4 regions of the Micromonospora parva genome follow, and region 2 is predicted to be linked to each of the others. Evidence: riboswitches for the same ligand, from Rfam matches in the RefSeq annotation. Region 2 holds a riboswitch; each other region holds the start of a gene.
The links. Region 2 has a riboswitch for cyclic di-AMP ahead of AB0C03_RS15615 (C40 family peptidase). Riboswitches for the same ligand answer to the same signal wherever they lie in the genome.

Region 1: linked by a shared signal. The riboswitch ahead of AB0C03_RS22095 (C39 family peptidase) and the one ahead of AB0C03_RS15615 (C40 family peptidase) in region 2 are both predicted to bind cyclic di-AMP.
Region 3: linked by a shared signal. The riboswitch ahead of AB0C03_RS25360 (transglycosylase family protein) and the one ahead of AB0C03_RS15615 (C40 family peptidase) in region 2 are both predicted to bind cyclic di-AMP.
Region 4: linked by a shared signal. The riboswitch ahead of AB0C03_RS27115 (coiled-coil domain-containing protein) and the one ahead of AB0C03_RS15615 (C40 family peptidase) in region 2 are both predicted to bind cyclic di-AMP.

Annotation. Positions count from the first base shown of each region.
Region 1 covers NZ_JBEZFX010000008.1:365,404-368,625, forward strand. Annotated here, with positions in the region: gene AB0C03_RS22090 (hypothetical protein) at 1-171, shown strand, start outside; gene AB0C03_RS22095 (C39 family peptidase) at 245-1,093, opposite strand; cyclic di-AMP (ydaO/yuaA leader) riboswitch at 1,327-1,468, opposite strand; gene AB0C03_RS22100 (hypothetical protein) at 1,753-2,523, opposite strand; gene AB0C03_RS22105 (hypothetical protein) at 2,653-3,075, opposite strand; gene AB0C03_RS22110 (acyltransferase family protein) at 3,168-3,222, opposite strand, start outside.
Region 2 covers NZ_JBEZFX010000005.1:385,144-388,365, reverse strand. Annotated here, with positions in the region: gene AB0C03_RS15620 (N-acetylmuramoyl-L-alanine amidase) at 1-1,286, opposite strand, end outside; cyclic di-AMP (ydaO/yuaA leader) riboswitch at 1,522-1,657, shown strand; gene AB0C03_RS15615 (C40 family peptidase) at 1,671-2,711, shown strand; gene dcd (dCTP deaminase) at 2,770-3,222, opposite strand, start outside.
Region 3 covers NZ_JBEZFX010000011.1:9,686-12,907, reverse strand. Annotated here, with positions in the region: gene dinB (DNA polymerase IV) at 1-73, shown strand, start outside; gene AB0C03_RS25365 (hypothetical protein) at 195-563, shown strand; gene AB0C03_RS25360 (transglycosylase family protein) at 658-1,326, opposite strand; cyclic di-AMP (ydaO/yuaA leader) riboswitch at 1,327-1,499, opposite strand; gene AB0C03_RS25355 (hypothetical protein) at 1,711-2,211, opposite strand; gene htpG (molecular chaperone HtpG) at 2,529-3,222, opposite strand, start outside.
Region 4 covers NZ_JBEZFX010000012.1:147,216-150,437, forward strand. Annotated here, with positions in the region: gene AB0C03_RS27110 (YibE/F family protein) at 1-875, shown strand, start outside; cyclic di-AMP (ydaO/yuaA leader) riboswitch at 1,042-1,172, shown strand; gene AB0C03_RS27115 (coiled-coil domain-containing protein) at 1,177-2,196, shown strand; gene AB0C03_RS27120 (carbonic anhydrase) at 2,253-2,972, opposite strand; gene AB0C03_RS27125 (helix-turn-helix transcriptional regulator) at 3,197-3,222, shown strand, end outside.

The sequences.
Region 1 (3,222 bases), on a different contig from region 2:
GGCACGCTCAGCGGCTACGGCATGACCGGGTACGGGTCGGCGGCCACCAACGGTTCCAGCAAGATCGACTACTTGTTCGTCAGGGGCAGTGTGCAGTCGTCCGCCGTCGACCACACCGTGGTCGGGACGAAGTCGAACCACAAGGCGTTGTACGGCTTCATCACCTACTGACCGCACCGCCGAAGACGCCGCGGGCGCCGGCCCCTTGTGGGGGACGACGCCCGCGGTCCTCGGCGTGCCCGGGTCAGGCGGAGTAGCCCCGGCTGGTGATCCAGTTGGCCAGGTCGATGGTGGTGATCCAGTACGACGGGTCGGCCGGGTTCGCCGAGTCGGCGATCCGCACGGTGCGACCGTTGTCCTTGTAGCCCACGACGGCGATGTAGTGCCCGCCGCCGTAGGAGTGCCAGCCGCCGTCGGTGTCGGTGGCGTCCCCGACGACGTTGGCCACCACGCCCCGGCCGTCGGTGATGGCCTTCACCACGTCGGCCTGGAGGCGGTCCATCTGCGCCGGGCTGGGCGCGCTGGGGAACATCCGGGTCCGGTACGGGGAGCCCTTCACCTCGGCGTTGAGCACCCGGGTGGTGTCCTCGGCCGAGTTGGTGCCCATCTCGGTGGTGCCCAGCTCGGCGCCGAGCTCCTCCTGGGTGCGGTCGATGCCGGCGGCGCTGAGCGCGTTGCGGGTGGCCGCCGGGCCGCAGTTGTAGTAGGTGTTCTGCGCCTCGTAGTCGTAGTCGAGCACCTTGGTCGCGGGCGGCTTCGGCGGCGTCGGCTTACGGGTGAGGTCGGGGTTGCTCTTGGCCTTCGCGGCGGGGGACGCGGCGCTGGTGGCCGGCGCGGCGGTGGTCGGCGCGGCGCTGGCCGAGGGGGACGCGTCCCGAACGTCGCCACGGGAGGCGGCGACGTCGCTGCGCATCTCGGCGACGGTGGTCGCGGTGCGCTGGTCGGCCGGGGCGTCGTCGGCGGTGGTGAGCAGGGCACCGCCGGTGGTGGCGATGGCGAGAGCCGCGGCGGAGGCGACAACGATCTGGTACGGGCGCTCGGTGGCGAGGCGGCGGAGCTGACGCTGCAGGGTGTGCTTCACGGGGTCCTCCACGGATCGGGGGGAGAGCGGCACACCGGGGCCGGACCGGTATCCGGGCAGGCGCCAGCGCGCGGACCGTGGTCCGCGGATGGTGAACCGCTCAGGGGAACGCCCGGCGTGGCCGGGCGGGGAAGGCGATGACCCGGGGGGTCAGCTCACCGTCACTGGACGAATGAGCGGGTGCATCGCCGCGCCGTGGAGGCGAGGGAACAACCGAGGGGTGGAAAGGTGCTGCACGAGGATGGGACTCCTTCCGACACCGCCTACCGGGTTAGCTGACGGATTCGGGCGGGAAGATCGCCCTACCGCGGGCCGTGGCTCGCGGATTCACCCCGGACTTACTGATGGGTCCCCGGTTCGTTGATCACGATTAAGCGGGTCGATGCGGCGTCGCGTCTTGCGATCGGTTACCGCATCGGACAGGACGACAGTACTGGCGGCTCCGCGCCCTGCCAAGCCGGGCTCACCTGCGTAAACCTCAATCGGCGAGGCAATTTCTGCGCGTATTGCCGATGATGTGACTCGATGGGACAACCGGTTACGGGCGCGCCTACGGGCGACAACCGGACAGGCGACGAAGAACGCGACCATAATCGCGGGAACAATGGCGCGGCTCGTGCCGGACGTCCGATTTCACAATTGCGTGACCGGCCTCACATCACAGATCGGGCTCAACCCGCCCGGGCCGGTCGCCACCGTGCCACGACGGCCGGGCGCAACGCCCCCGCCACCGTCCGGCGGGCGGCCACCGGGTGTGGGCGCAGCCGGGCCGCCGCCGCGTACGCCTCCTCGGCGAGGGTACGAGCCGACTCGGCGGCCAGCTCCGCGTCACGCCAGGCGGCCCGCTCACGGTCGGCGGCCGCCTGGTAGTCGGCCAGCCGCGCATCCCGGACCACCCGGCTGATCAACACCTCCTGCTCGACGGGGTGGCGTCGGGGATCCCAGCCGTGCCGGTGCCCGAACACGTCACCGAGCTGCACCATGCTCAGGTCACCCCGCCAGTACGCCGCCATCGCCGCCCGGTGCAGATAGCGCTCCCGGGCCGCGTACTCGGCGGGGGTGTGCGGGGTCCGTGGGGTGGGCAGCGCCCCGGCGCCCGCGAAGCGACGCGCGGCGGTGTCCGCCGCGTCGTACCCGGTCCAGGCCCGCTCCATCTGCTCCTGGGCGCTCAGCCAGGCGGCACGTCTCCGCCTGGCTGTCGTCGCCGCGCCGGCCGCGGCGACGGCCACCTCCTCGGCGTAGCGGCGCAGGTCGGCAGCCTCGGCGGCGGCCACCTCCCGGGCGGTGGGCGCTGCCGGGAGCGGGTCGTCGGCGGGCCGGTCCCGTTCGGGGCGGGCGGCCAGCACGGTGAGCAGGCCCAGGGTCAGCAGGACCAGGGTCGACCAGATGGCGGCGGCTCGCGGCACCTCGGTCACGAACTGGTAGAAGACGGCGGTCTCCATGGTCGGCACCTCGGGGAGAGAGCAGTGCGATGGGGCCACACCGGCCGGCGGGCCACGGCGGGCCACCGGTCGGCGGGTGGGAAGCGGGTGGGGCGACAGGCGCGGCGGCGGGACGATCGTCCCGGTGGCTCAGCGCCGGGGTGGGGCCCGGCAGGCCCGACCGCTCGCACTGTCGACGAGGGGCAGCCGGTCGGACTCCGCCGCGCGGACCGGAAGCACGCCGGTCGCGGTGACGCAGTGCTCCTCGGGGAGCGCCCCGGGCGAGTCGACGGCCCAGGCGGGAACGGCCTCCTCGACGGCGTCCGGTGGGATCGCCGCTGCCGGGCGCGCCGCAGCGTGCGCCCCGACGTGCCGACCGGAGGCCGCCAGCGGCCCGGCGGCGACGGAGGCCGACACCACGCTCGACGGTGGCACCGGGCTGGGCGTCGACGCGGCGGCCGTGGCCGGGCCTGCGCCGAGCGCCAGGGCCGCGACGACGGCGAGGCTGGTCAGCACCCGCGTCGCCCAGCGCGCCACCCACCACAGCGGACAGGTGAACGCGACCGGAAGCACGTCCCCACGCTACCGTCACGCCGAGGCGGGCGCACCGACCACGGGCGTGTCGGATCGCGCCGCGCCGACCCGTTTGACCAGGGTGGACGCTGTCAGCGCCGGTCGGCGTACGGTGATCGGCCGTTGGCCAAACCGACCTCGTCGGCG
Region 2 (3,222 bases):
AGCAGGTCGAAGTAGTGCGTCCAGTCCCAGTACGGCCCCGGATCCCAGTGCATTCCCCGCACCGTGGAGGCGACGGTGCCGGGCACGTTGTCGTGGCCGATGATGTGCTGGCGGTCCAGTGGGATGCCCAGCCGCAGCGCCAGGTGCCGGACCAGCTTCGCCGAGGTCCGGTACATCGCCTCGGTGTACCAGGTCCCCTGCGCCGCGAAGCCTTCGTGTTCCAGCCCGATCGACTTCGCGTTGACGTACCAGTTGCCGGCGTGCCAACCGACGTCCTTGGTCTTCACGTGCTGGGCGATGTGCCCGTCCACCGAGCGCAGCGAGTAGTGCCAGCTGACGTAGGTCGGATCCTGGACGAGTTGCAGGGTCGTCGCCCAACTCGCCTCGGTGTCGTGGATGACGATGTATTCGATCTTCTGCCGGGCGGGCCGGTCGGAGAGGTCGTGGTTGCCGTAGTCCCCGTCGCCGAATGCCTCGTAGGGTGCCGGGATCCACTCGCACGAGATGGTGCGGGGGCACTCCACCCCGTCCGGGCGGGCCAGCCGGCGCAGACCCAGCCGGTCCAACCAGGAACGCTCGGGCCGTACCGTGCGGGCCGGCAGGGTGATCCGCTGGCCGTCGTCGGTCACCCGGGACTGGCCCGCGCCGATGGTGGTGAAGACCTCGTCGGCGAAGGCCGCGGCGGCGTCGGCGCTGTCCGCGCCGGAGTAGCGGGCCACCGCGCCGTACCAGGCGGCCGGGTCGGTGTCGGCGCCGACCGGGGCGTCCAGCTCCCGTTGGTACGCGCTGAGCAGCGCCGCCCCACCCCGGATGTTGAGGCCCGCGTCGGTGCGCAGTGCCTCGGGGGCGACGCCGGTCAGCGTGGCGGCGGCGTCCACGGTCTGCAACGCGGCGGTGGACGGCGCGGGGGCCTCGACCGGTCGGGGCGCGGGCACCCGGGCGGGACGCGAGTCGTCGCCGCGCGGGTCCTCGGCACCGGCGTCGTGGTGACCGCGCCCGGGTAGGGCGGCCACGTGCCGGGCGTCGGTCAGGTGCATCGGGCCGTAGCCGCCACTGGTGCTCGGTGTGCCGGCGTTGGTGTCCCAGCGGGACTCCAGGTAGGAGACGGCGAGCAGCACGACTGTCGGCACCCCGTACTCGGTGGCCGCGGCGGCGTACTGCTGCTGACGGTCGGTGGTGGACGCGGCGGCGGCCGGGCCGACGGAGAGTGGCACCGTGGTGGCGGCGGCGACCACGGCGGCGGCGAGCAGTGCGCGCCAGCCCGTCGACAGGGTTGGATGGTGCATCGAACCCCCTAGATTCTCGCGGAGTGAGGTCAGGTCACCATCGCGCCGTCCGGGAGGTCAGGTCAATACCTTTCCATCTATCGAAGCGTGGGGAAAGAATTCTTCACACACGGTCGGTGACCTCGTCCAATCGGTACGGAGTGTCACGGCCGTGCGGGTTGCGGATCGGTAACAAGCGTCTCTACTCTGGTCATTCGTCGGGCCGACAGCAGCTCCGCCCAGCCCGGGCGGTAACGGACCGACACCGCCGAGTCGTTTCCGAGCGAACCGGGGACCCAGGTCCCTCGGGGTGAATCCGCAGCCACTGCGGTAGGGCGCCGACTTCCCGCCCGAACCCGTCAGCTAACCCGGTAGGCGGTCAGGAAGAAGGAGTACGGAACCCCGGTGGCACTCCATGCCCCGCGGCCGTCGTCCGAGCGGTCGGCATCAGCCGGCCCGACGTCGATCGTGCCGCGCCCACGCTGGTCCCGCTTCACCACCGCACTCGCCGCCCTGGCCGGCGTCGCCGTCGTCCTGACCGGCAGTGCCACGGCGGCCCACGCCGACCCGTCGGTCGCCGAGATCGAGCGCCAGATCGACGCCGACTGGAACAAGCTCGAACCGATCATCGAACGGCACAACGCCACCCGCGCCGACCTCGCCGCGAAGCGCAAGCAGGCCGACGCGCTGGCCGCCCGGATCACCCCGCTGGAGCGCCAGGTCGACGCCGCGATGGACAAGGTCAGCGCCCTGGCCGTACGCGCCTACAAGGGTGAGAACGTGTTGACCGTCAACGCGGTGCTGGGCAGCCGGTCGCCCAGCGAGGTGGTCGGCCAGCTCGAGATGCTCGACCGCTTCGCGCACAACCAGCAGAAGGACGTACGCGAGGTCGCCGACCTGCGCGACCAGCTGGCCGCGCAGAAGGCGCCGCTGGACGAGATGGTGGCCCAGCTGACCCGCACCGAAGCTCAGCTGGCGGCGAAGAAGAAGCAGATCAACGAAGAGATCGACCGCCTGCAGAAGCTGCGCCTCAAGGTGTACGGCAACGGTGGCGGTGGCCCACTGCGCCCGGCGCCCTGCCCGGGCAGCTACCCCGGCGGCGGCGCGGGCACCGCTGTCAAGTTCGCGTGCGCCCAGATCGGCAAGCCCTACGTCTGGGGTGCCGAGGGTCCGAACTCGTACGACTGCTCCGGGCTGATGCTGGCCGCCTGGGCGAAGGCCGGTGTGTCGCTGCCACACAACGCCGCCGCGCAGAGCCGCGTCACGAAGAACGTCAGCAGGGGCGACCTGCGCCCCGGAGACCTGGTCTTCTACTACAGCGACATCCACCACGTCGGCATGTACGTCGGCGGCGGCTGGGTGGTGCACGCCTCGCAGGCCGGTCAACCGGTCAAGATGAAGAAGGTCGACGACGGCCCGATCCACAGCTACGGCCGCCCGGGCTGACCCCGGGTGACGAGAGGGCCCGCCGCGATCCGTCGCGGCGGGCCCTCGTCGTCGTGGTTCAGCGGGTGGGCCAGGTGCGCCAGTGCTGCCAGGCGCGGCTTGGCGTCGGCCCCCGCTGGCCCTGGTAGCGCGAGCCGTAGACCACCGAGCCGTACGGGTGCTCGGCCGGCGAGGAGAGCCGGAAGATGCAGAGCTGCCCGATCTTCATGCCGGGCCACAGGGTGATCGGCAGGTTCGCCACGTTCGAGAGTTCCAGCGTCACGTGACCGGAGAAGCCCGGGTCGATGAAGCCGGCGGTGGAATGGGTGAGCAGCCCGAGCCGGCCCAGGGAGCTCTTGCCCTCCAGTCGGCCGGCGAGCTGGTCACCCAGCGAGATGACCTCCAGCGTCGAGGCGAGCACGAACTCCCCGGGGTGCAGCACGAAGGGCTCACCGTCGGGGACCTCGACCGCCGAGGTCAGGTCGTCCTGCTGCATGGCGGGATCGATGTGGGTGTAGAGGTGGTTGTTGAA
Region 3 (3,222 bases), on a different contig from region 2:
ATCGGCGGCGCTGACCCGGGCGGTGTTGCTCAACCGGGAGCCGGGGGTGGAGATGCCACTCCTGCCGGACTGACCGATACGCGTGCGGCGTCCGCGGTCGAGTTGCGAGCAGAGACACATCACAGCAGGTCGGCGGTTTAGCTGGCGGCTGACGGGTGACCCTTGGGGGGTACAGCCTGACGAGGGGGGCCATGATGTCCGACGACACCAGCAACCGACCGAGCCGCACCGCCGAGCGTCCGCACGACGTGACCGACCCGCTGCTGTGGCAGTTGGCGGTCGATGTGCTGAGCGCACACGAGCCGGACGACGAGGGCCGGTGCCGCAACCTTCAGTGCGCCGGGCAGTCCTGGCCGTGCACGGCCCGCAACGGCGCCGAGCACTCGCTGCGACTGTCCCGCAGCACGCCCGACTCGGTCGAGAGGACCACCGACGGCGACGACAGTGACGACGTGGGCGCGGGCCGTCCCGGGGAGTCCGCGGTGCCGGCCTCCCGCTGGGGCTGGAACGCCGGCCCGGCAGCGTCGCATCGAGGGCCGAAGGCGTCCGCCTCGGCGGCGTGACGGCGGCCCGCACGAGGCACGGGCACCCCGGCTGACAGCACGACACACACGAACGCTCGGCCGGTGACCCGGCCGAGCGTTCGTGTGTCATCCGTCAGAGGCTGAGCCGCTGACCCGGAAAGATCAGACCCGGGTCTGCTCCGACCACCTGCCGGTTGTCCTCGTACAGGGCCTGCCAGCCGCCGGCCACCCGCTGTTCGGCAGCAATCTCGGACAGGGTGTCGCCCGACTTGACCAGGTACGTCTGGCCGCCCGCCACCGGCGCGGTGCGCTGGTGGTCGCGGGTCGCCGGCTGCTCGCCACGCGACGACCGTTCCTGCGGCTTGGTGGGCTTCGCGGTCGACGTCGTCGACTTCTCGGTGGATCTGGTCGACGGCTTCGCGGTGGGCTTGGTCGCGGAGCCGCCCTTCTTGCCGCAGGTCGGCCACGCGCCGATGCCCTGCCCGTCGAGCACCTTCTTGGCAATGGCGATCTGCTCGCCGCGGCTGGCCAGGTCGGCGCGGGCGGCGTACTTCTTGCCGCCGTAACCGGCCCAGGTGCTCTGCGAGAACTGAAGCCCGCCGTAGTACCCGTTACCAGTGTTGATCTTCCAGTTGCCGCCGGACTCGCACTTGGCGATCGCGTCCCAGTTGACGGCGGCCTGCGCAGGGGCGGCCGGCCCGAAGAGGGCGACGGCGCCGGTGACCGCGCCAACGGCAAGGGTGCCGACGGCGAGGCGGCGGGTGGTGACCCGTCGATGACGGGGGGTGTAGACAGACGTCATGTGAGCTTCCTCCACGCCGGCGAGGTGAGCTGTCGGGTTCGGGCCGAGGAGCCCGGCCGCGCGATGGCGGCTTCACCCCGAGGTGACATGCACCGAGGAACGTGTGGGTCCCCCGCTCCTGCCCGGGTGACTGGGTTCCGACGACCGGGGGCAGGATTTGGCGTTGCCGGCCGTGGTGTCCGCGTTGGCGAACCCGACCGACGTTAGGCACGGTCGGTGACGGTCGCCCACCTCTTGTGAACTCTTTCACCGGGCCACGCGGGGTGGGTCCCGCAGCGGTTGCGGGCGATCGACGTCTGTGCAGTGACCATCGTGGACCGTTTTCGATCAGGCCGGCACAGCAGGCGTGACGAACACGGCCACGGCCCGGCCTGACAAGGCGATTCAGGCGGTCGCCTGGTATCTGCGGAGCGCAGCTTCGGCGAGCTGGTGCAGGTATCTGTCACCGCCGGGTTTGTTGCCCTCCTCCTGGATGACCACCAGAGTGGTTCCGATCCGGACGAGGACGCTGTCGCACTTCAGCGTGTCGGCACCGTACGTCGCGCTGCACCTGACGTGAATACTGTCATCGCCCAACCGCGGCCCTGCTGCCACCGCGAAGCGATGGCTGCCGCCCTGGCTGGACGACGCGACGGTGGGACAACGGCCGATCAAGGTTCGCAGGTCGGCCGTTGCCCGTCGTGCACCGTCATCGGCGTATGTCCTGAGGACTTCGGTCCCCACCCACAGGTCATCCGGGCCCGCGTCATAGCTGAGGGTGGCCGCGGCCATCGCTGACGGAGTCCCGGTCAGCCGCCTCGCTGACAACAGCGGGATCATGCTGCCCGAGCAGGCTTCTGAGCGTTGCTCCCCGGCATCAGGCGACATGACTGTCGCGATCTCCACAGTGAATCCTGGCGGCACCGAGTCCGTGGCGACCAGGCGTGCGGACAACGCGGCGGAATAGCCCGGCCCGCCCGTCGCCGGAACTGCTGGCTCGGGCGGCTTCGTGGCTGTGGCCGAGCCCGTCGCCTGCGCCGCGGAGGGGATCGCTTCGCCCGCTGACCGATCCGCTGTACGAGCCGGTGAGGAACCGCAAGCGGTCACCGTACAGACGGCCACCACAGCAGCTGACGTACGCAGCACCATCCTGAGCACCGACGGACTCCACCTTCTCGCGCGGAACGCGTGACGTTAGCAGCGGGCGAGCGATCCCCCTACGGTTACAGGGTGCGGGCCAGCCGGTCGGCGAGCGTCCGGGTGAAGCGGGCCGGGTCGGTCAGCTCGCCACCCTCGGCCAGCACCGCCAAGCCGTAGAGCAGCTCGGCGGTCTCGGTCAGGGCCACCTGGTCGCTGCCCTGCTCGTGGGCCTTGCGCAGCCCGGACACCAGCGGGTGCCCGGGGTTGATCTCCAGGATCCGCTTGGTCGGCGGAATCTCGTGCCCCATCGCCCGGTACATCTTCTCCAGGGTCGGGGTGAGGTCGTGGGCGTCGCCGACGACGCAGGCCGGCGAGGTGGTCAGCCGCGATGACAGGCGCACCTCCCGGACACTGTCGGTGAGGGTGGTCCCCAGCCAGTCGAGCAGCGCCGCGAACTCCTGTCGCTGCTGCTCACGCTCGGCCTCGGCCTGCTGCTTCTCCTCGTCGGTGTCCAGGTCGATCTCGCCCTTGGCGATCGAGCGCAGCGTCCTGCCGTCGTACGTGCCGACCCGCTCGACCCACACCTCGTCGACCTGGTCGGTGAGGAGCAGCACCTCGTGCCCCTTGGCCCGGAACGCCTCCAGGTGCGGCGAGTTCTCGATGGCGGCCCGGGATTCGCCGGTGGCGTACCAGATGTCGCTCTGGCCGTCCTTCATCCGGGACACGTAGCCGGCCAGGTCGGTGGGCTCGGCCGGGTCGTTGGTGGAGGCCACCGAC
Region 4 (3,222 bases), on a different contig from region 2:
GGCGGGGTCTGGCCGCGCTCGCCGGACTGGCCGCCAGCTTCGCCATCCTGCTCACCTTCGTGCTCCCGGGTATCGGTGCCGGCAGGTCACCCCTGCTGGTGGCGGTGGTCGGCGCGGCCCTGATCATGTTCGTGGTGCTCTATCTGACGCACGGGGTCACCGCACAGACCTCGGTCGCCGTGCTCGGCACCCTGGGCAGCCTGGTGCTGACCGGCGTACTCGCCACCATCGCCACGGCCGCCACCCACCTCACCGGCTTCGGCAGCGAAGACGCCACCACCCTGTCGATGTTCCAGGGCGACGTCGACCTGCACGGACTGCTGCTCGCCGGGATCATCATCGGATCGCTCGGGGTGCTCGACGACGTGACGGTCACCCAGGCGGCCACCGTCACCGAACTGGCCAACGCCAACCCCGGCCTCACCCGGTTGCAGCTGTACCGGGCGGCCACCCGCGTCGGCCGCGCGCACATCGCCTCCACTGTCAACACCATCGTGCTGGCGTACGCGGGCGCGTCGCTGCCCCTGCTGCTCCTGCTCACCGCCGACGCGCGACCGATCGGGCAGATCCTCACCAGTGAGTTCCTCGCCCAGGAGATCGTCCGCAGCGCGGTCGCCACCCTCGGTCTGATCGCCGCCGTGCCGCTGACCACCGGGCTGGCCGCGGTGGTGACCGCCGCCGGGCGTACCGACGCCGTGCCGCCGGCCGACGCTCCCGCCGCGCGCCCCCAGCCGGACCGCAGCGAGGCACTCGCCGCCCTCAGCTCACCGCGAACGGCCGGCTCCAACGAGCCGGACCGGCAGCGGGCCGCACCCCCACCCGAGGCCGCCGACCGGTGGCCGGAGTCGAACAGGAGCACGGATACGGCATGGTGACACTCCTCAGCGTGACCAGATCGGGCAACCACCCTGAGAACCACGTCACTGGTCACTCAACGCTATGGCGAAATGACGCTTTTGGTCGGCATCCAGGCGTAGCTCAGCCGGTCGACTCTCGGGTAACCTCGCTGCCGGTCACCGATGAAGGCGCGAAGCGGCGCCTGCGGTGCCACCGCCCAATCGCCAACCGGCGAGCCGGGGACCCAGGTACGTGGGGTGAATCCGCGTCAGCGGTAGGGGCCGCTTCCGCCCCGAACCCGTCAGCTAACCCGGTCGGCGGTCGACGGAAGGGAACATTGTGACGGCACCCCTACGCCGCTGGTTGACACCCGTGGTGGCCGTGATCGCCGCACTGACCGTGTTCGCCGGGCCACTCCCGGCGCACGCCGCCCCGACGAACCCCACACCGTCCGGGCACGAGGAGGACGGCGAGCCCAAGCTGCTCAACGACGTCATCGAGCAGGCCAACCGCGACTACTCCGCCGCCAAGTCCAAGCTGGACAAATCCAAGAAGCGGCAGAGCGAGTTGGCGGCCGAGGTCGACCGGGCCAACGCCGACCTGGCCGCACTGGCCCCGCAGGTCGGGCAGATCGCCGCCCAGGCCTACCGGACCGGCCGGATCGGCGCGATCGCGATGCTGCTGGAGAGCGACGCCCCCGACTCGTTCGTCCAGCGCGCCGCGGTGCTCGACGAGATGAACATGGTCAACGAGAAGAAGCTCTCCGAGGTCAACGAGGTGAAGGCCCGCGCCGAGCAGGCCAAGCTGGCCCTCGACACCGAGGTCCGCGAGCAGCAGAAGCAGACCGCCCTGATGGCGAAGCGGAAGAGCGAGGCCGACAAGGCGCTCTCCCTCGTCGGCGGCAAGGGCTTCACCGGCGGCCTGGTGGACGCCACCTCCCCGGTCGCGAAGATCGGCCCGGGTCGCACCGCCGACGGCGACTGGAAGCCCCAGTCGTGCAGCGAGAACGACCCCACCACGTCCGGCTGCGTCACCCCCCGCACGCTGCACGCGTACAAGGAGGTCAAGCGGGCCGGCTTCAACCGGTTCGTCGGCTGCTACCGCCCCGGCGGGCCGTGGGAGCACCCGAAGGGCCGCGCCTGCGACTGGTCGCTGCAGAAGAGCGGCTTCTCCCCGTGGCACAACAACGACACCCGGACGTACGGCAACAACGTCGCCGCGTTCCTCATCCGTAACGCCGACCGGCTCGGCATCTACTACGTGATCTGGAACCGGCAGATCTGGTTCCCGGCCACCGGCTGGAGTTCGTACAGCGGGCCGTCGAACCACACCGACCACGTCCACATGTCGCTGCTCTGACCCGTACGACCCCGGTTGAGGGCCGTTCCGCGTGACGCGGAGCGGCCCTCGTCATGTCACACGGTGGCAGGGGCAGCCGGGTCGGCCGGGGTGTCCAGCGTCGCGAAGCCAGCCGGCACGGCGGCAACCGGGCGCACCGCCCCGGCGGCCAGCCGGTAGGACATCCCCACCACCGCGCACCGCCCCCGGGCCACCTCGTCGGCCAGCACCGGGGACTGCCCGAGCAACGTCTCGACGGTCTGTGCGATGTGGATGTCGACGATGCCGTCGATGTCGTCCACGCCCTCGGCCTCGGCCCGGCGCAGGCTGGGCAGCACGGCGTCGACCACCGCGCCCAGGTGGCCGCTCGGCGCGGTGCCGGTCGCGGCGGACTCCCGGGCGGCCTGCACCGCACCGCACAGGTCGTGACCGAGCACCACCACCAGCGGAGTGCCGAGCACTGTCACCGCGTACTCGACGCTGCCGAGCACCTCCGGGCCGGCGGTGTGCCCGGCCGTGCGGACCACGAACAGGTCACCCAACCCGCGGTCGAAGATGATCTCGGCGGCCAGCCGGGAGTCGGAGCAGCCGACGATCACCGCGAACGGGTGCTGCCCGTCGGCGACGGCGGCCCGGTGCCCGGCGTCCTGGTTGGGATGGTGTGGCGCGCCGCCCACGAAGCGTCGATTGCCGGCGACCAGTTCGGCGTACGCCCGGCTCGGCTCACTGAGCACTGGCGCTCGATCGGTGGTCCGCTGCGTACCCGGCTGACCACCGGCGTTCCCGGCATGACTCATCCCGCACCTCGTCTCGACGCATCTCACCTGGTCAGACCGACTTTCCGCCGACCGGGCGGCGGGCGCTCAGTCGCGCTCCACCGTCACACGCACGCTAAGATGCGTCAAGGTATGCGTGATTTAGATTTCATACGTTGACCCCGGTCGCCCCCTGGGCAACCCTCCCAGGGCGGGGCGGACAAGACTCTCCGCGAGCAGGCGGACATCCGGAAGGGCGGTCAACGATGGCGAGCACTGTGACGGGCGACAC